Regions from separate parts of the Paeniglutamicibacter sp. NPDC091659 genome, predicted to be linked through region 1. Evidence: riboswitches for the same ligand, from Rfam matches in the RefSeq annotation. Region 1 holds a riboswitch; the other holds the start of a gene.
What was found. Region 1 has a riboswitch for cyclic di-AMP ahead of ACIQLF_RS17125 (C40 family peptidase). Riboswitches for the same ligand answer to the same signal wherever they lie in the genome.

Region 1 (7,826 bases):
CCCTCCGGCGTCCTGCGGCACCCACGCCTCGATCCCTGGGGCCCGGCGGCGCGCCACCTCGAGCAGCGCCTTCACCACGGGGGCAGGTTCCAGCAGGTCGGCGGCCAACACCACGGTGATTTCCGCGACGCCGCTTGGCCACTGCGCACTTTCGTCGTCGGGGCCGTCGTCGAGCGCCGCACGCCCCGCGGCCACGGCAGCGGCCGGACCGGCATAGTTGGGGTATTCCCGGGTGATGACCACGCGCTGGCTGTCGGGGGCGTTTTCCATGTACCTTGTCACCGCGTCCGCCAGTGCGTGTGCGCCGACCACGGCTATGCCTTCGGCGTCCTTCACTGCGTTGAGCGCGTGCTCGAGTAGGGTTTCCCCGTGGTGTTCCAGCAGCGGCTTGCTCACCCCGCCCAGCCGTGAGCCACGGCCGCCTGCCACGATGATGGCATCAAATTTCATGCTGCGCTCCGAAGGAATGGGCTCCAGGCTTCCGCGGGGCGGTCCAGTTCGGTGATGAACCAGTGGGCGCCGCGTGGAGTGCCGGGTGCAAAACGTAGTTTCCATCCCAACTGTGCCAGCGTCCTGTCGCCTTTGGCGCTATTGCAGCCGTGACATGCCGCCACGAGGTTTTCCCAGCTGTCGACCCCGCCCCTGCTGCGCGGGATGATGTGGTCGACCGTGCTGGCGCTGCGGCCGCAGTATGCACACCGGTGGGAGTCCCTGCGCAGGACCCCGCGGCGCGACACCTGGAGGTTGCGGCGGTGCGGCATCCGGACGTAGCGGTTCAGCAGGATCACCGTGGGTCGGGGCATGACTTGGCTGGGGCCGACCACCGGGTCCTCTTCATCGGCCGCGAGTACTGTGGCCTTGTCCATGAAGACAAGCAGCAGTGCCCGGCGAAATGTGACTACCGCCAGCGGTTCAAATCCTGCATTCAGCACTAGGGTTCGCATCGGCGCATCCTTAGATCCCGACCCGGCGTAACAGAGGGACCCGTTCACAACGGAATCCCTCAAGTGACGCGCATGGCTCTGAGCATTGACTCTGGGGCTAGCCTAAGACAAAGGCCGTTGATTCCGCGCGGGTTTAGGTGAAATTGGTTCGAATTCCCTCCGAATTTTGCAAGTTGCACGATCCGGAAATGGTGTTGTGAAACCCCGGAAACGGGGTTTCACAACACCATTCGCTTCTACTGGGGTGAAGCGAAACGCAATTCGAAGCTGGCGGCACCGTCGGCCGAATGTTCGACACCCAGCGAGCTGGATACCCAAATCAGGGATCCGTCCGGACTCATGGCCACCGCGTTGGCGGTTCCCTGCAGCCTCCCGCCCTGTTTCCAGCTCATGCCGCCGTCATGGCTGGTCCAGGCGACCCCGTCCGGCGTCATGCCGACGGCCTTGGTGCCGGACACCGCCAGGTATTGCAGCAGCGGACCGTTTGCCACAGGTTCGCCGAAGGTCGCGCCGTCGTCCGTTGATCGCCAGACACCCTGTTCGGTGGCCGCCAGTACGAGGCTACCGCGTGGATCCGCGGCAAGTGTCGCAGGGAGGATCCTCGGGTCGAGGTCCTTCCACCGGCTGCCGTCGGCCGTGGAACGCAACGTCGTATCGAACCCGACGATGGCATTCTTGCTTGCCGTCAGCGCATGGAAGTCCGAAACCCCGGAGCGCGAGAGACTCTCCCAGGTTTTTCCCTTGTCGGTGGAACTCATCAGGCCCACGGGGTTTTCCAACTCGACACCGGGGCCGGGATGACCCGAGGCGTAGAAGCCGTCTTTTCCGAGGGTGAAGCCCATCCAGTCAACGACGGGGCCGATGCGCTGGGCGGGGTTCGCCGATACTTCATAGAGGCCGTCGTGAGTGGCAAGCAGCACCTGTCCCTTGTCCGTGGCGGCAATGGCGTGAACATGAGCGGTCGGATACCCAAGGACCGTCTCCGGGTCCTTCGCAGCGGGACCTGCGCCTGATTCCCGCGGCGTCGAGGCTGCCGCAGCAGTTGTTCCCGTGTCCGGCCCGGCGTCGCCGGGGCTCTGGGCGCACCCGGCAAGGGCCAGTACGCCTGCCAGTGCCGCGGACATGAAAATCGCCGGTTTCGTTGTCATGGTTTTCATGTGTCGGTTCGCCCGCTACTTCTTGAGCATCTCGCGCATGTGTGCGATTTCGGCGTTTTGGTCGGCAATGATTTTCCGGCCCAGTTCCAGCACCCTTGGATCCTTGCCGTTCTTCAGTGCGGCTTCAGCCATTTTCGTGGCTCCGAGGTGGTGCCCGATCATTTGGTTCAGGAAGAGTTCTTCGGCCGCACGGCCTTGGGCGCTGGCCAATGCCTGCAGGTCTTCGTCGCCGAGCATGCCCTCCATTGCCATGGTGTGGCCCAGCTCCCGGGGTTCACCCCATCCTTCCAACCAAGTTTCCATGAGCTTGATCTCCGGGGCCTGCGCATTCTTGATATCGGTGGCAAGCTTCACCATTTCCGTGCCCAGGCTTTTCTTTTCCAGCATGGTCTCGCTCATGAGAACGGCCTGTTCGTGGTGCGGGATCATCATTTGGGCGAACATGGCATCGGCACCGTTGTGCATATTTCCGGGCGTCTGTTGGCCTGCCGTGGTGTTTCCGCCAGGGACGGGGGCCGGTGCGGAGCAACCGGCCAGGACCACGGCGCCCGCCACGATGGCAGCCGAAAGCATCAGGGTTGTCTTGTTCTTTTTCAACGTCTTTTCCTTGCGTGAGATGTGATTGCGTTCCGGTCTTTGCTCCGGAATGCTCATCTACGGCAAATACTCAGTTGCTGTGGGGAAGGCGTCTGGAAAACACTGTCGTTGAAGGCGACCAGGCGCGGACGATAAGGCGTTGGCCCCGCACGCGAGGCGGTTCCACCGCTTCTCGGCTGTCCGAGTTTCTGGGCCAACGCCACGAGGCCGAGAACGCAGGCAACCAGAAGGGCGCATTCGCCCAGCCCCATCACGTGCCCATCGTGGGGTTCAGTGGCCGGCACGTGTTGTTCACCGTGATCGTGCGCGGACGCCGCAATGGAGGTCGCGGCACCTGCTGCACTGCCGGCTCCTCCGTGGTGAATAGGATTGAACGCGGCCCCGGCGAGCACATGCATGGAGAGCAGGCCTAGGAAGAACGCACAGAGAACCACGACCCGCATGGCGGGCGGCAGCGTCCGGCTGCTGGCGGGTCTGGACGGCTTCTTCACGGGATCCACAATATACCCTATGGGGGTATCGTTCAATCCTGTCCACGCAAAGCAAAAGACCCCGCTGCATCCTTGCGGATTCAGCGGGGTCTTTGAAAACTGCTGCTTACTTGGCCAGGGTGTAGTAGCCGTAAAGCGGGTTGCGGGTCACGTCGTGGATCATCGTGTCGACGGTCGGGTTCTGTGCGCCGATCATCTTTCCGCCGCCAAGGTAGATACCTACGTGGCCTCCACCGTTCTGGAATACCAGGTCGCCGGCCTTCGGGCTGCTGGTGCGCACGAACTGGCCGGAGGCGCGGATCGCGGAGGTGCCGCGGGCGATATCGATGCCGTGCTTGGCGTAAACGTACTTCACGAAGCCGGAGCAATCCCAGCCCGCGGTGGTGTTGCCGCCCCAGACGTAGGGAACGCCAACGAACCGGGCTGCGGTTGCCGCAATGCCGGAGAGGTTTGCGGTGTTGATCGAGTCGCTCTTGGGGGCCACGGCGGTGCTCACTGCGCCGCCGCGGTTCGAGCGGGTCGTCGGCGCAAAGGCGTCGGTCGAGGCACGGGTCACTGGGGCGGTGCTGCTGTCGCGGGTCGTAACCGTGTTGGCAACTGCCACGACGACCGGAGCCGGCTTGGAAGTGAATGCGGCGCGCTCGATGTCAAGGTCCTTGACCTTGGATGCGGAGACCGAAACAGCCTTGACTGCAACGCGCTCTGCGGAGAGGCCTTCTACCGGGGCGGAGGATGCCTCGCGGGTTGCCGCGCCCTGGCCCGGAACACCCAAGGTCAGAACAAGGCCGGATGCTGCTGCGATTACTGCTGCCTGGCGGCCAACCGATCCAGCGTTCGAGGCAACTGCCTTCGAGATGGATTCAAGTGGGTTGGTCCGTACCGGCGTCGCGCGGTGGCGACCAAGTGCTTGACGTGTAGTCACGTTGTTATTGCCTCTCCTGATGCCTACGAGGTGAGCTGTCGGGTTCGAGTGGGAGTCACTCGGCAATCCGGCCCCTTGCGGGTCCGGGTTACTTAACCCCAAGGCTTCCTAAGTTCAGAAGCCAAAAATTGGGTCCCCCGCCACTGCCATGCGTTTTTTGAACGGACACCATGCGGCGGCAGTGCTCGGCACTCCTCATGGCGGTAATCGGGCTTGAGCGCCGACTACATTTCTAGAATATATGAAACAACTGCAAATGTCACGTTCTGATCACGGAACGGTGACATTCTTCGTTATAACCAACCTGCTGGGTCTACCCACTTGCCATTGACGATGACCTCAAGGTGCAGGTGCGGGCCTGTCGAGTTACCCGTGCTACCGCTGACCGATACAACGTCGCCACGTTCAACCTTCTGTCCAACCGAGACTTTCACGGCCGAGTTGTGGTTGTAGCTGGTGTGCAAGCCGTTGCCGTGGTCGATCTCCACGCGGAAGCCCGAGTGCCCGGCCCATCCGGCCTGCACGACGGTGCCGGCAGCGCTGGCCTTGATCGGGGTTCCCATGGGAACTGCGTAGTCCAGGCCGTTGTGGTTCATGTACCCCGGGCCCGTTGGGTTCTTGCGGTGGCCGAAGCGAGAAGTCAATCGAATGTTGTCCACCGGCTGGGCAAGGACTCCGCGCGTGGCGATCTTCGAAACGTCGCCACCGGCAGCGGTCATCACGGTGGCCAGCTTGTCTTCCTTGGTGAACTTGCTCGTGACCGAAACACGCTCGATCTTGACCTCGTCGGAGGTCGGAGCCTTTACGTCCACAACAACCGACTGCGCCACGCGGGCTTCCCCGTCCGGAAGCTGGTCGGCTTCCTGCGACGGGCTTGCAGCGGCCAGCGCCAGGCCGGAAACGGCCGCAACTGCGGCGATCTTGTGCGTAAATCCAAGGCGCGATCGCTTGGGACGCGGCGCGAACCGCAATACGTTGTCAAGCTCTTCGGACTCGACCTGGGCGTGGAGCTCTGGTGCCAAGGGAGTCGGTTCTTCGACGCGCTCGGTGGCGGCAATGGCCGCGGCGTCGGGGGATGCACCGTAGCGAAGGCTGGCTTCAAAGCGGCGGCCTACGTAGCTTGCCGGGGTCGTCTCGGCCAGCTCGGGAACCACATGCAGGGAGCGCCGACCGCTGCGGCGGGAAGGTGCTTCTTCGCTCAACGCGGAGTCGACAATACGTTCCAATGTGCCTTCGGCAGGCGAAGCATCAATCGGTCCGGACGCACGGCGACGGCCGGAATTGTGCTGCTGTGTCAAATGACAACCTCTCATGTATCGCCTGCGAAGTTAGCTGTCGGATTCGAGTCATGAGATCAACTCGGCCGAGCCCACCGTGGCGGACTCAACTTCACCCCAAGATCCATGGTTCAAAACCATGAAACGGTTGAAATGGGTCCTCCGCCCCTACCGGTAAGTCTTAGTCCAGAATCCGCCGGTAAGGTTATGCGAATCGGATCTGGATTGAGTCACGAAAATATGACACAACTAGAAACCCTACCGGGCTTTAGTCCAAAGTTACAATTCCGTTATCTGTCCAAGCGCCTGACAAACACATGAGCGCTGACCTCGGTCGGAAGCTCTAGCGCTCCTTCGATGCCCTGGACGCGAACCAGGACATAGTCGTCCGCGCGTTCCAGCGTGACTAGGGCACCAGGGCGGATTCCGCCCTCATCGAGCTGCACCAGGAGCTCAGGTTCAACCTGGATGGACTCGGCCAACCGCTCAACACGCACGGGGCCCGTGTTCCCGTCGGAAAGCGCCGAATCGAGATTTTGGACACCTACCGAGATTTCGGACAGTTCAGGGCCGCCCAGCGCCTCGAGTCCGGGGATGGGATTTCCGTAGGGAGAGGAGGCGGGCTGGCCAAGCAGCTTGTACAGCCGCTTCTCAACGCGCTCGCTCATGACGTGTTCCCAACGGCAGGCCTCGTCGTGGACGTATTCCCATTCCAGACCGATCACATCGGCCAGCAGTCGCTCAGCCAAACGGTGCTTGCGCATCACGCCGGTTGCCAGTTCGCGGCCCCGTGACGTGAGCTCAAGGTGTCGGTCGGTGGTCACAACCACGAGTCCGTCGCGTTCCATGCGGGCGATCGTCTGCGAGACGGTGGGACCGGAATGACCCAGGCGCTCGGCAATGCGGGCACGGAGCGCCGTGATTTCTTCCTCTTCGAGCTCCAAAATGGTGCGCAAATACATTTCGGTGGTATCGATCAGGTCTGACACGTCTGCCGCTCCTGCACGGGTTGGTTCTACACGGAATTACTACGCCCACCACTCTACCCGCCGGTACTCATGCGAGTTGTCACCCGGGCACCCTGCCGCTTCACACGCGATTCACCCCGGACTTCCTGGCGCATCCGGCACGGCTTCGCGGGTTGCGGCCGTTAATAATGACGACTTGCTTTTACGCGTTTGGCTGCGCCATGCGGGATTATTGGAACACCGACCCCATGGCTTTTGTCATCGCGTGGCGTGTCGGAAGAGTGAACCCAGCCTTTTATCGAGGAGCAAAATGAGCACCGGCCTGACCATTCCCGAAAATCTTTTGCCAGTGGACGGGCGTTTCGGTGCCGGTCCTTCCAAGGTCCGCCCGGAGCAGGTCCAGGCCCTTCTGGAAGCCGGCAGCGAGCTGCTCGGAACCTCCCACCGCCAGGCGCCGGTCAAGAACCTGGTTCGCGACATCCAGGAGGGCCTGAAGACCTTCTTCAACGCCCCGGCAGACTACGAAGTGGTTCTGGGCGTCGGCGGATCCACAGCTTTCTGGGACATCGCAACCTTCGGCCTGGTCCGCAACAAGGCACAGCACCTGTCCTTCGGTGAGTTCGGTTCCAAGTTCGCCGCGGCCACCAACAAGGCGCCTTTCCTTGCGGAGTCCTCCATCATCAAGTCCGAGCCGGGCACCCGCCCGGTGCCGGTTGCCGAGGCCGGCGTCGACGTCTACGCCTGGCCGCAGAATGAAACCTCCACCGGCGTTGCAGCACCGGTCCACCGCGTGGAAGGCGCAGACGCGGACTCGCTGGTTGTCATCGACGCGACCTCGGCCGCAGGCGGCCTGGACGTCGATGTATCCCAGGCCGACGTCTACTACTTCGCCCCGCAGAAGAACTTTGCTTCCGACGGTGGCCTGTGGATCGCCCTCTTCTCCCCTGCGGCCATTGCCCGCGCCGAGGAAATCGCGGCCTCCGGCCGCTGGATCCCGGACTTCCTGAACCTGAAGACCGCCATCGACAACTCGCGACTGAACCAGACCTACAACACCCCGTCGCTCTCGACGCTGGTTTCGCTCAACGCGCAGGTGCAGTGGCTCAACGCCAACGGCGGCCTGGAGTTCGCGGCAGCCCGCACCAACGATTCGGCGTCCCGCCTCTACGAGTGGGCCGAGGCCTCCTCGTTCGCGAGCCCGTACGTTGCCGCCCCGGAGGACCGCTCGAACGTCATCGCAACCATCGACTTCGATGATTCGATCGACGCCTCCGCAATTGCCAAGACCCTGCGTGCCAACGGCGTCGTGGATGTCGAGCCGTACCGCAAGCTCGGCCGCAACCAGCTGCGCGTTGCCACCTTCGTTGCCATCGAGCCCGAGGATATCTCGGCCTTGATCAAGTGCATCGAATACGTGATCGCCAACAGCTAAGCCCGTCACTGCCGGATAGCCGGCCGGGGAGCATTGCC
Region 2 (7,826 bases), on a different contig from region 1:
GGGTCCTACGGGGGCTACCTGACGGCTTGGACGATCGCCCACGAGCACCGCTTCGCGGCGGCGATGGTGGAGCGCGGCTTCCTGGATCCGGCTTCGTTCGTGGGTACCTCGGACATCGGGTGGTTCTTTGCCGACGCCTACACAGGGTCCGATCCGGCACACATGGCCGGCCAATCTCCCATGGCCAGGCTGGACCGGGTGTGCACGCCGACGCTCGTCATGCATTCGGAGGGCGACTACCGGTGCCCGCTCGAGCAGGCCCAACGCTACTACGTGGGCCTCAAGCAGCGCGGCGTCCCGACCGAGTTCGTGCTGTTCCCGGGCGAAAGCCACGGACTTAGCCGCGGGGGTTCCCCGTGGCACCGGCGCCAACGGTTCGAGGCGATCCTCGAGTGGTTCAACCGGTACCTGCCGGTGGACACCGGACGCACCGCCGATGCAGCGACACAGGAAAGCCCCGACACGGTGAAACCCGTTCGTTGATAACAATTTGTGGCGGGCCCTTGAGCATGCTCCCGAAGTTCGGGAAGGTTGGGCGCATGCTCAAGGGGATTGAAGTGACGACCAACCACAAGGCGCGCCTGCTTACGGGCGCAATCGCGACCGTTGCTCTCGCGGGATGTGCCGGTTGACCGGACACGGGACCGGTCAGCCGGGGGAACCGGGTCGTCACCCACCACGGACTATGCCGCTGCCGAGTTCTGGGGCAATTACCGGATGGCCGCGCTTGAAGTAGATCCAGCGCAGTCCCTCTCGGACCTGTACGAGCGATCCGAACTGATCGTGCTTGGTTCCGTCATCGACGCCGAGCCCGGACCATCCAACCCGGTTCGTCTGGACGACGGAACGACCGACCAAAACGGAACCACGATCCTGACCTTTGGGGTGGGCGAGGTCCTTGCGGGACCCGCGACAGAACGGGTCAAGGTGTGGATCTCCAGCACCAATCGATCGGTCAACGACGCCCCGGCGGCCTTGATGCCCGCGGATCAGCTGGTTTGGTACCTGACGCCCAGTGAAGTGCCGGGAATCATGTACGCAACGGCGCGTGACGGCATCATCGGAAGCACCTCCGACGGCAAGCTCCCGACGGTGCTGGGCGGGCTTGGGGAGGACTTGTTCCCGGCGGCAGTCACCACCATCGAACAACTTGCCGAATCAGTTGCCGTTCTCACGAAGAAACCTGCAGGTTAGCAGGACGGGCCGGTGCCGCGGGAAATACGCGGCTGCTCAGAAATTCAGCCCGACCCGGGCTTCCTCGATGCCGGGATTCGCCCAGCGAACGTACTCGTGGCTGGCGCACAACGAACGTGTCAGTGCCTTGTCGATGTAGACGGTTCCGCCCAGGTGGTCCGTTTCATGCTGGAAGATCCGTGCCTGCCAGCCGCTGAACGAGCGCTTGTGGGCCACGCCGTCGGCATCCATGTAGGTGGTGTCGATGTCGGCCGGGCGGTCAACGACCCCCTGGTAGCCGTTGAAGGAAAGGCATCCCTCGTAGAAGGCTGCAGTTCGCTCGCTGCCGGCAACATAGGTCGGGTTCAGGACCTCGAAGTACTCCAGTGGCATGCGTTCACGAACGGCGGCGACGTCGTCGTTGGTGGGGTACATGTCCTCGAGCACGGCAATCCGCAAGGGAATGCCTAGTTGTGGTGCGGCAAGTCCGACGCCTGGCGCGTCGCGCATGACGGCTTTCATGGTGTCGAGGAAAGCCCGAAGCAGCGTCGCATCCAACTGGGCGCTGAAATCCTGTGCCGCCATGCGAAGCACCGGGTGTCCGAGCTGGACTATGGATGGAACCGTGCCCGATTCATGAAGCTGCACGAGTCGGGTGACCTCTCCACGGATCCAATCGGGGGAGAGGAAGTCCTCTTCTGCGTATTCCGGGTTCTGGATCATGCATTGACACCTTCCGCTAGTGGTTCAGTGGCTTCTTTGCCAGGGACGTAAGGCCGCAGTGCGTTCAGCCTGCTTTTCAGCCGCGATGCATCAAGTTCGGGTAGCAGCGACAACGAATCAGCAAAGTCGCCGTCAATCAAAAGATCGAGCCGGATACCGTGATCGTAGAGAACATCGATGGCGTTGGCCAAACGGCGAAGCCCGAAGGGCGTCATCTCGGCGGAACCCGGGACGCCAGAAACAACCCAGTGGCGGTGGTCCTTGGCCAGCTCGAGGTAGTCCAACGTGGACGTCAACGCCTCGCAGAGATCGCGGAAATCAAACCAAACCTGGTCGCCGGCAACCCGCAGGGCCCGGATCTCATGGCTGGTGGGTTTGAGCAGTGCCGATTCCCACGGTTCAGGCTGCGTGATGCCGAGTGTGCGAAGTTCCGATTCCGATGGAGCGAGTGCCAGCGTGCCCGTGGCGAAACCCTGCCTGTCGGCTTGATCCAGGGCAAGCGAGCGGTAATCCAGCTTGGCATCGAGTTCGTGGACGTTCATCTGCTCACGAATGGCTTCGATGGTTGGCAGGATCAGGTGGTGGTAATACTCGTCGGCGAGCAGTTCCTCCGGAGGATAGTTCGAGGTGGTGATCAGCAGGATCCTCCTGCCCATGATGAATTTGAACATTCGGGCCAGCAGCATCGCATCGCCCGGGTCGTTGCAGTGGAATTCGTCGAAGCAAAGCACCTCGACATCGCCCAACATCGATTCGATCGCCTGCTCTATGGCGCTGGTGCGTGCCGCAACCCGATCCATGCGGCCGCGGGATGAACCCAGTGCACCGGGCTCGTCCACCTGCGCCAACGCAATCGCCGTCGCCTTGTGCGCCGTGGAATGCAGTTCGCGGAAGAAGTCGTGGAAATGGACGCGTCGCTTATTTGCCGTGGGCAGAGCATCATAGAACGCGCCCAGAATCCAGGTCTTGCCGCGTCCTGGAGGACCCCAGAGATAAACGTGTTTTCCAGCGGGGGACTGCTGCCCCGGGCCAAGATGGGACGCCACGTTGTTGCTCAGCAGCCGCACGGCTGCTTGTTGCCGCTCGTCAAGATCCAGGCGTTCGACCGTTGCGCGATCAACTATGGCTCGCTGAAGGTCTTCGTTCAGTCCGTCCGATGTTCCGGACAACGAGGAAGCCTGGACGTCCGAATATTGATGTGGCATACCATCGAGTTTCCCTGAATAACTATGCAACCACCAAACCGGGGGCGAATGCACTCGTGCAAGTAGTTATGTCAACCAAAAGTTATCCTTCGGAAGGTGGCGATGGGCGAGTGTTAGGTCGTGATTTTTGAGAGTTGACTCCACGAAATTCGCGCTCGAAATCGCCTGCTTCGAGTCCGGCCGCAAATCCGCGCATCCAGCGAGTCTCGGCGGAATGCGCCGTCAACGCGGTGAAAATCCGACGCAGGCGTCAAAAAGTCGAAAAACCGGGGGATTCGGGCCAATCGGGCCGGGTTGCGCTCAATGTTCAAAAATCTGATGTTTACCCACTTCCGGACACCAATTCATTGCGCCGATAATCTACATTATGTCAACTAGCGTTTCGGGAACCCCTCTTGATCAGGGAGTAACGATCCTTTGTCGACTTGATGGGTGTCCTTTGTCAGCTAAGTTGAAGCATTAGGCAGTTGATTGTCATTTCAGGTGAAGCATCGTGTCCGTCTTTGTCACTACAGGTGAAGCAACCAGCGGATTTCCTGTCACTACAGGTAAAGCATTCACTTGGGGATGTCATTACAGTTGAAGCATGGGACGCCAGCTGGCCGTGCCCGAGGTTCTGGGCAGGGACCTCACCGTTGGCCAGCTGATGCTCATCAAGCCGGGAGAACGGATCGCCACCGACGGCATCGTTCGCAGCGGACGCAGCGCCCTGGACACCTCGGCGATCACCGGCGAATCCATCCCCGTCGAGGTCGAGGCAGGAGACGAGGTATCCGCCGGGGCGATCAACACCTCGGGAGTTCTGGAAGTCAACGCCACCGCGGCGGGCACCGACAACTCGCTGACGACGATTGTCAGCCTGGTCGAACAGGCACAATCCGAAAAGGGCGAACGCGCACGCCTGGCCGGCCGCATCGCCCGGCCGCTGGTGCCCGGCGTGCTGATCCTCGCGTCGCTTGTCGCACTGGTCGGATCGATGCTTGGCGATCCCGAACTGTGGATCACCCGGGCGTTGGTCGTCCTGGTGGCCGCCTCCCCGTGCGCCCTGGCGATCGCGGTGCCGATCACCGTCGTCTCTGCGATCGGCACCGCGAGCAAGTTCGGCGAGCAAGTTCGGCGTCATCATCAAAAGCGGCGCCGCCTTCGAACGCTTCGGCACCATCCGCCACATCGCCGTCGACTAGACCGGCACCCTGACACGCAACCAACCCACCGTCACCGCCGTGCTCGCCGTCGACGGAACCAGCAAGCAGCAGGTGCTGGGTTGGGCGGCCGCAGTCGAACAGCACAGCACCCACCCCTTGGCTGCCGCCATCGCTCACGCGGCACTGGAGGCAGCTGCCGCCCGCGACATCACCGAGGAAGCCGGGCACGGCATCCGCGGCACCGTCGAAGGCACCTCTCATCAACAGCCGCCAGGCAGCGCTGGAATCAGGACATTTGTCGTTATAGCCAGCCCTCGGGGTTAACCCACTTGCCGTTGACGATGACCTCGAGGTGCAGATGCGGCCCCGTGGAGTTGCCTGTGCTGCCGGCAAGCGAGACGACCGCGCCGCGCTTGACCTTTTGCCCCACGGACACCTTGAGGGCCGAGTTGTGGTTGTAGCTGGTTTCCAGCCCGTTGCCGTGATCGATCTTGACGCGGTAGCCGGAGTGCCCGGCCCATTCGGACTGCACCACGGTGCCGGCGGCGCTGGCCTTGATGGGCGTTCCCATAGGAACGGCGTAGTCCAGGCCGTTGTGGTTCATGAAGCCTGGTCCGGTCGGGTTCTTGCGGTGGCCGAAGCGCGACGTCAACCGGATGCTGTCCACCGGCTGGGCGAGCCTGGTGACTTTTCCGGCGGCAGCGGTCGTGACGGTTGCCGGCTTGACTTTCTTGGCGACTTCTGCATCGGCAGCGGTCGTGACGGTTGCTGGCTTGACTTTCTTGATGTACTCGCTGGTCACCGATGCGCGCTTGACCGTGATCTTGTCGTTGGCCGGGGCCCTGACATCCGCGACAGTGGTCTGTGCGACGCGCTGGGGCTCCGGGACAACTTCCTCGGCTTCCTGCGTGGTGGCGGCGGCGGCGAATGCCAGGCCGGACACGGCGGCGACTGCGGCGAACTTGTGCACCAACCCAAGTCGAGGGCGCTGGGTCCGGGGCGTGAACTTCGGGACGTTGTCCAGCTCGTCGGCTTCGGCAGGCAACGCCGGCGGCACGGGCTGTGCCAGTGGTGCGGGAAGGATTTCGGTGGCGGCGATGGATGCCGCGGTCGGGGACGCCCCGTAGCGCAGGTCTGCCACAAAGCGGCGGCCGGTGTGCTGCGTGGCTCTCGGAGCCTGGACGGAGTCCGGGACCGTGCTCAGTGCGCGTCGACCGGAACGTCGGGATGTATTTTCGCTGCTCAGTGCGGTGTCCACGATCTGCTCTAGTGAATCGCTGGCAGGCGAAGCATCAACGGGGCCGGGCGCGCGGCGGCGCCCGGAATTGTGCTGCTGGGTCAAGTGTTTGCCTCTCATGTATCGCCTGCGAAGTTAGCTGTCGGATTCGAGTCATGAGATCAACTCGGCCGAGCCCGCCAAGGCGGACTCAGCTTCACCCCAAGATCCATGGTCCAAGACCAGGAACGGTTGATTGGGTCCTCCGCCCCTACCGGGAATTCTTGCTCCGCGATCCGCCGGTAGGGTTGTGCGAACCGGATCGGGGCTGGGGTGCATAAGTGCAACCTGACATAAAACCCTACGGGGGCATATGTAAAAGTTACAATTTCGTTATCAATCCATGTGGCGGACAAACACGTGGGCGCCGACTTCGGACGGAAGCTCCGGCACCCTTCGATCAACGCACCCTCACGGCCAAGGATTCGCAGGCCCCTTCGAGGGTGACTAGGGCCCCGGGCGAATGCCGCCCGCGTCGAGCTGCACCAGCAGATCGGGTTCCACCTGGATGGTTTTGGCCGGTCACTCCCCCTGGGACGACATCTTAAACGTGATTAAGAAGACGGTGCCCGGAGCCTGTTGCGGTGCGAATGTTCCTGCCCAAACTGGTCGACGGACCAAGATCGCCCACCGTGGCTCACCCCCACCGGTTGCGGCTGATGCGCCAGGTTCGTTGGGCAAAGACCCGCAATGCCTTCCTGGGTTAGGTGTTCTTCCTCAACTGCATCACTGTGGCCGGGGCACAGCACTCGTTGTTGGACAGGGCCATCGCAGGCCGGCCCATCAGCGTGGGGTCATAGACACGCTCGCACCTCACGTAGCAGTTCACGTCCACGTGCGTGGTGCACCCGCTAGGGCCCTCCTGTGGGATCAGGGTCCGTTATGACGGGGTTCGAAATTCGGCGTGGCAGGTCTTCCCAGAGGATTGTCTCAGCGGTCCGATGTTCTTTGGGTGCCCCACAAGCCGATCCCCCACCGCGACACCCGAACACCAAAAATCCGACAGCTAACAACTGTGTGCTTCATCGTTGGATGGCCGCATTTTTCATTGCTCAGTGGCGTTAGTCGCCGATATCAAGGATGTTCGCGACCGTTTCGTCGAAGGACCACCAAATGTCTTGGGTCCTCGGATTTACCCCGCGATGCCCTTCCTGCATTCAGACGGCCAACCCGGCACGAGCACTGGAGGGACAAAGCTGCCGCGACTTATCTCGCTGATCCGTGTGAGTGCGGGCGACTCGCTTGCCTTTCGATGCAGCCGTCACCTAGTTTGGGTCCATCGACGTGTAGCTCAACAGTGAGAGCACTGGGCTGTGGACCCGGAGGGAGCAGGGGCAGCACCTGCCGCGTCGGCGATCGGCCGCGTTCGTGCGCCGGAGAGGATCGAGGGTGCTCGGATACGTGTGGGGGCAGTTCCGCAAAGCGAAATACACAGCTGGGGTGACTTCCGACCCCGGTGTGCAAGCTCGTGCGGAGGAACGCGCCGAGTCGTGGTTGCGTGTTCTGGCTGGAATAGCGACCGGGAGGCTCAGAATCGGGTCAGCCACGCCGGTCAGGGGCTTTCCGGCATGGCTGACACCGAAGATCGTCCGGGGAGGCTTCGTCACGGGGGCTGCCGCTGCCGCAGGTCCGTTGGAAGCGGATGAAATTGTGCTGGCGGAGCACCTCGATACGAAGCCAGGACGCGCTTCCCTGTTCGCCTGGTTCCTGTCCGACGACGGACACCGGAAACTGGACGCATGGTTGGAATCGGGGCTGTATCGCTTGGATCTACCCGAACACGGGGCGCTGCTTAGCGTTGCGTGGCTGCGCCAGCATGGTCGAGAGGACGAGGCGTCCGAGCTGGTGCGCACGCTGGAACCCTGGGCCGGGCGTGTGCGGTTCTGGCCCTACGAATTGAATGAGGCCGAGGTGCCGGGCGTGCATGTCGCGACCCTGCCAGAGGTCTCGGCCCGTCTCGGACGGAAGCGGCCACAACGACACGTCGAGGCAGAACGTGAAGCCCTGTCGGTCTGGAACCCATTCACGGACAAGATCCTGAGCCACTGGTGGGCCACGCGCTCCCATGAAGGAATGATCGGAGCGGCTTCGCCACCTGGCTGGATCGACGAAGCCAGAGATTTGCTGGCCGAGTACCGGCGCCTTGCCGCCGAGCACACGCTGACTAAACACCATGCGGATCCGAAGGGGAATCTGCAGATCATGTTGTCCGGCTTCCAGACACTCGTGGCTGGGGAATCCGATTCCCGCGTGATGGGTCGGGTGCGCACGGCCGTGTCCAACATGGTGGCAAAGCGCGGCGAA

Region 2: another riboswitch for cyclic di-AMP. It lies ahead of ACIQLF_RS05930 (M23 family metallopeptidase); the one in region 1 lies ahead of ACIQLF_RS17125 (C40 family peptidase).

Annotation. Positions count from the first base shown of each region.
Region 1 covers NZ_JBIVTO010000010.1:97,281-105,106, forward strand. Annotated here, with positions in the region: gene ACIQLF_RS17100 (molybdenum cofactor guanylyltransferase) at 1-450, opposite strand, end outside; gene ACIQLF_RS17105 (HNH endonuclease) at 447-944, opposite strand; gene ACIQLF_RS17110 (F510_1955 family glycosylhydrolase) at 1,181-2,092, opposite strand; gene ACIQLF_RS17115 (DUF305 domain-containing protein) at 2,117-2,698, opposite strand; gene ACIQLF_RS17120 (hypothetical protein) at 2,752-3,189, opposite strand; gene ACIQLF_RS17125 (C40 family peptidase) at 3,296-4,111, opposite strand; cyclic di-AMP (ydaO/yuaA leader) riboswitch at 4,118-4,302, opposite strand; gene ACIQLF_RS17130 (M23 family metallopeptidase) at 4,405-5,337, opposite strand; cyclic di-AMP (ydaO/yuaA leader) riboswitch at 5,413-5,597, opposite strand; gene ACIQLF_RS17135 (metal-dependent transcriptional regulator) at 5,679-6,377, opposite strand; gene serC (phosphoserine transaminase) at 6,667-7,788, shown strand.
Region 2 covers NZ_JBIVTO010000002.1:222,866-230,691, reverse strand. Annotated here, with positions in the region: gene ACIQLF_RS05955 (S9 family peptidase) at 1-483, shown strand, start outside; gene ACIQLF_RS05950 (hypothetical protein) at 718-1,194, shown strand; gene ACIQLF_RS05945 (peptide deformylase) at 1,231-1,896, opposite strand; gene zapE (cell division protein ZapE) at 1,893-3,155, opposite strand; partial or broken gene ACIQLF_RS05935 (heavy metal translocating P-type ATPase) at 3,712-4,498, shown strand; gene ACIQLF_RS05930 (M23 family metallopeptidase) at 4,548-5,588, opposite strand; cyclic di-AMP (ydaO/yuaA leader) riboswitch at 5,592-5,774, opposite strand; tRNA gene ACIQLF_RS05925 (tRNA-His) at 6,803-6,875, shown strand; gene ACIQLF_RS05920 (hypothetical protein) at 7,155-7,826, shown strand, end outside.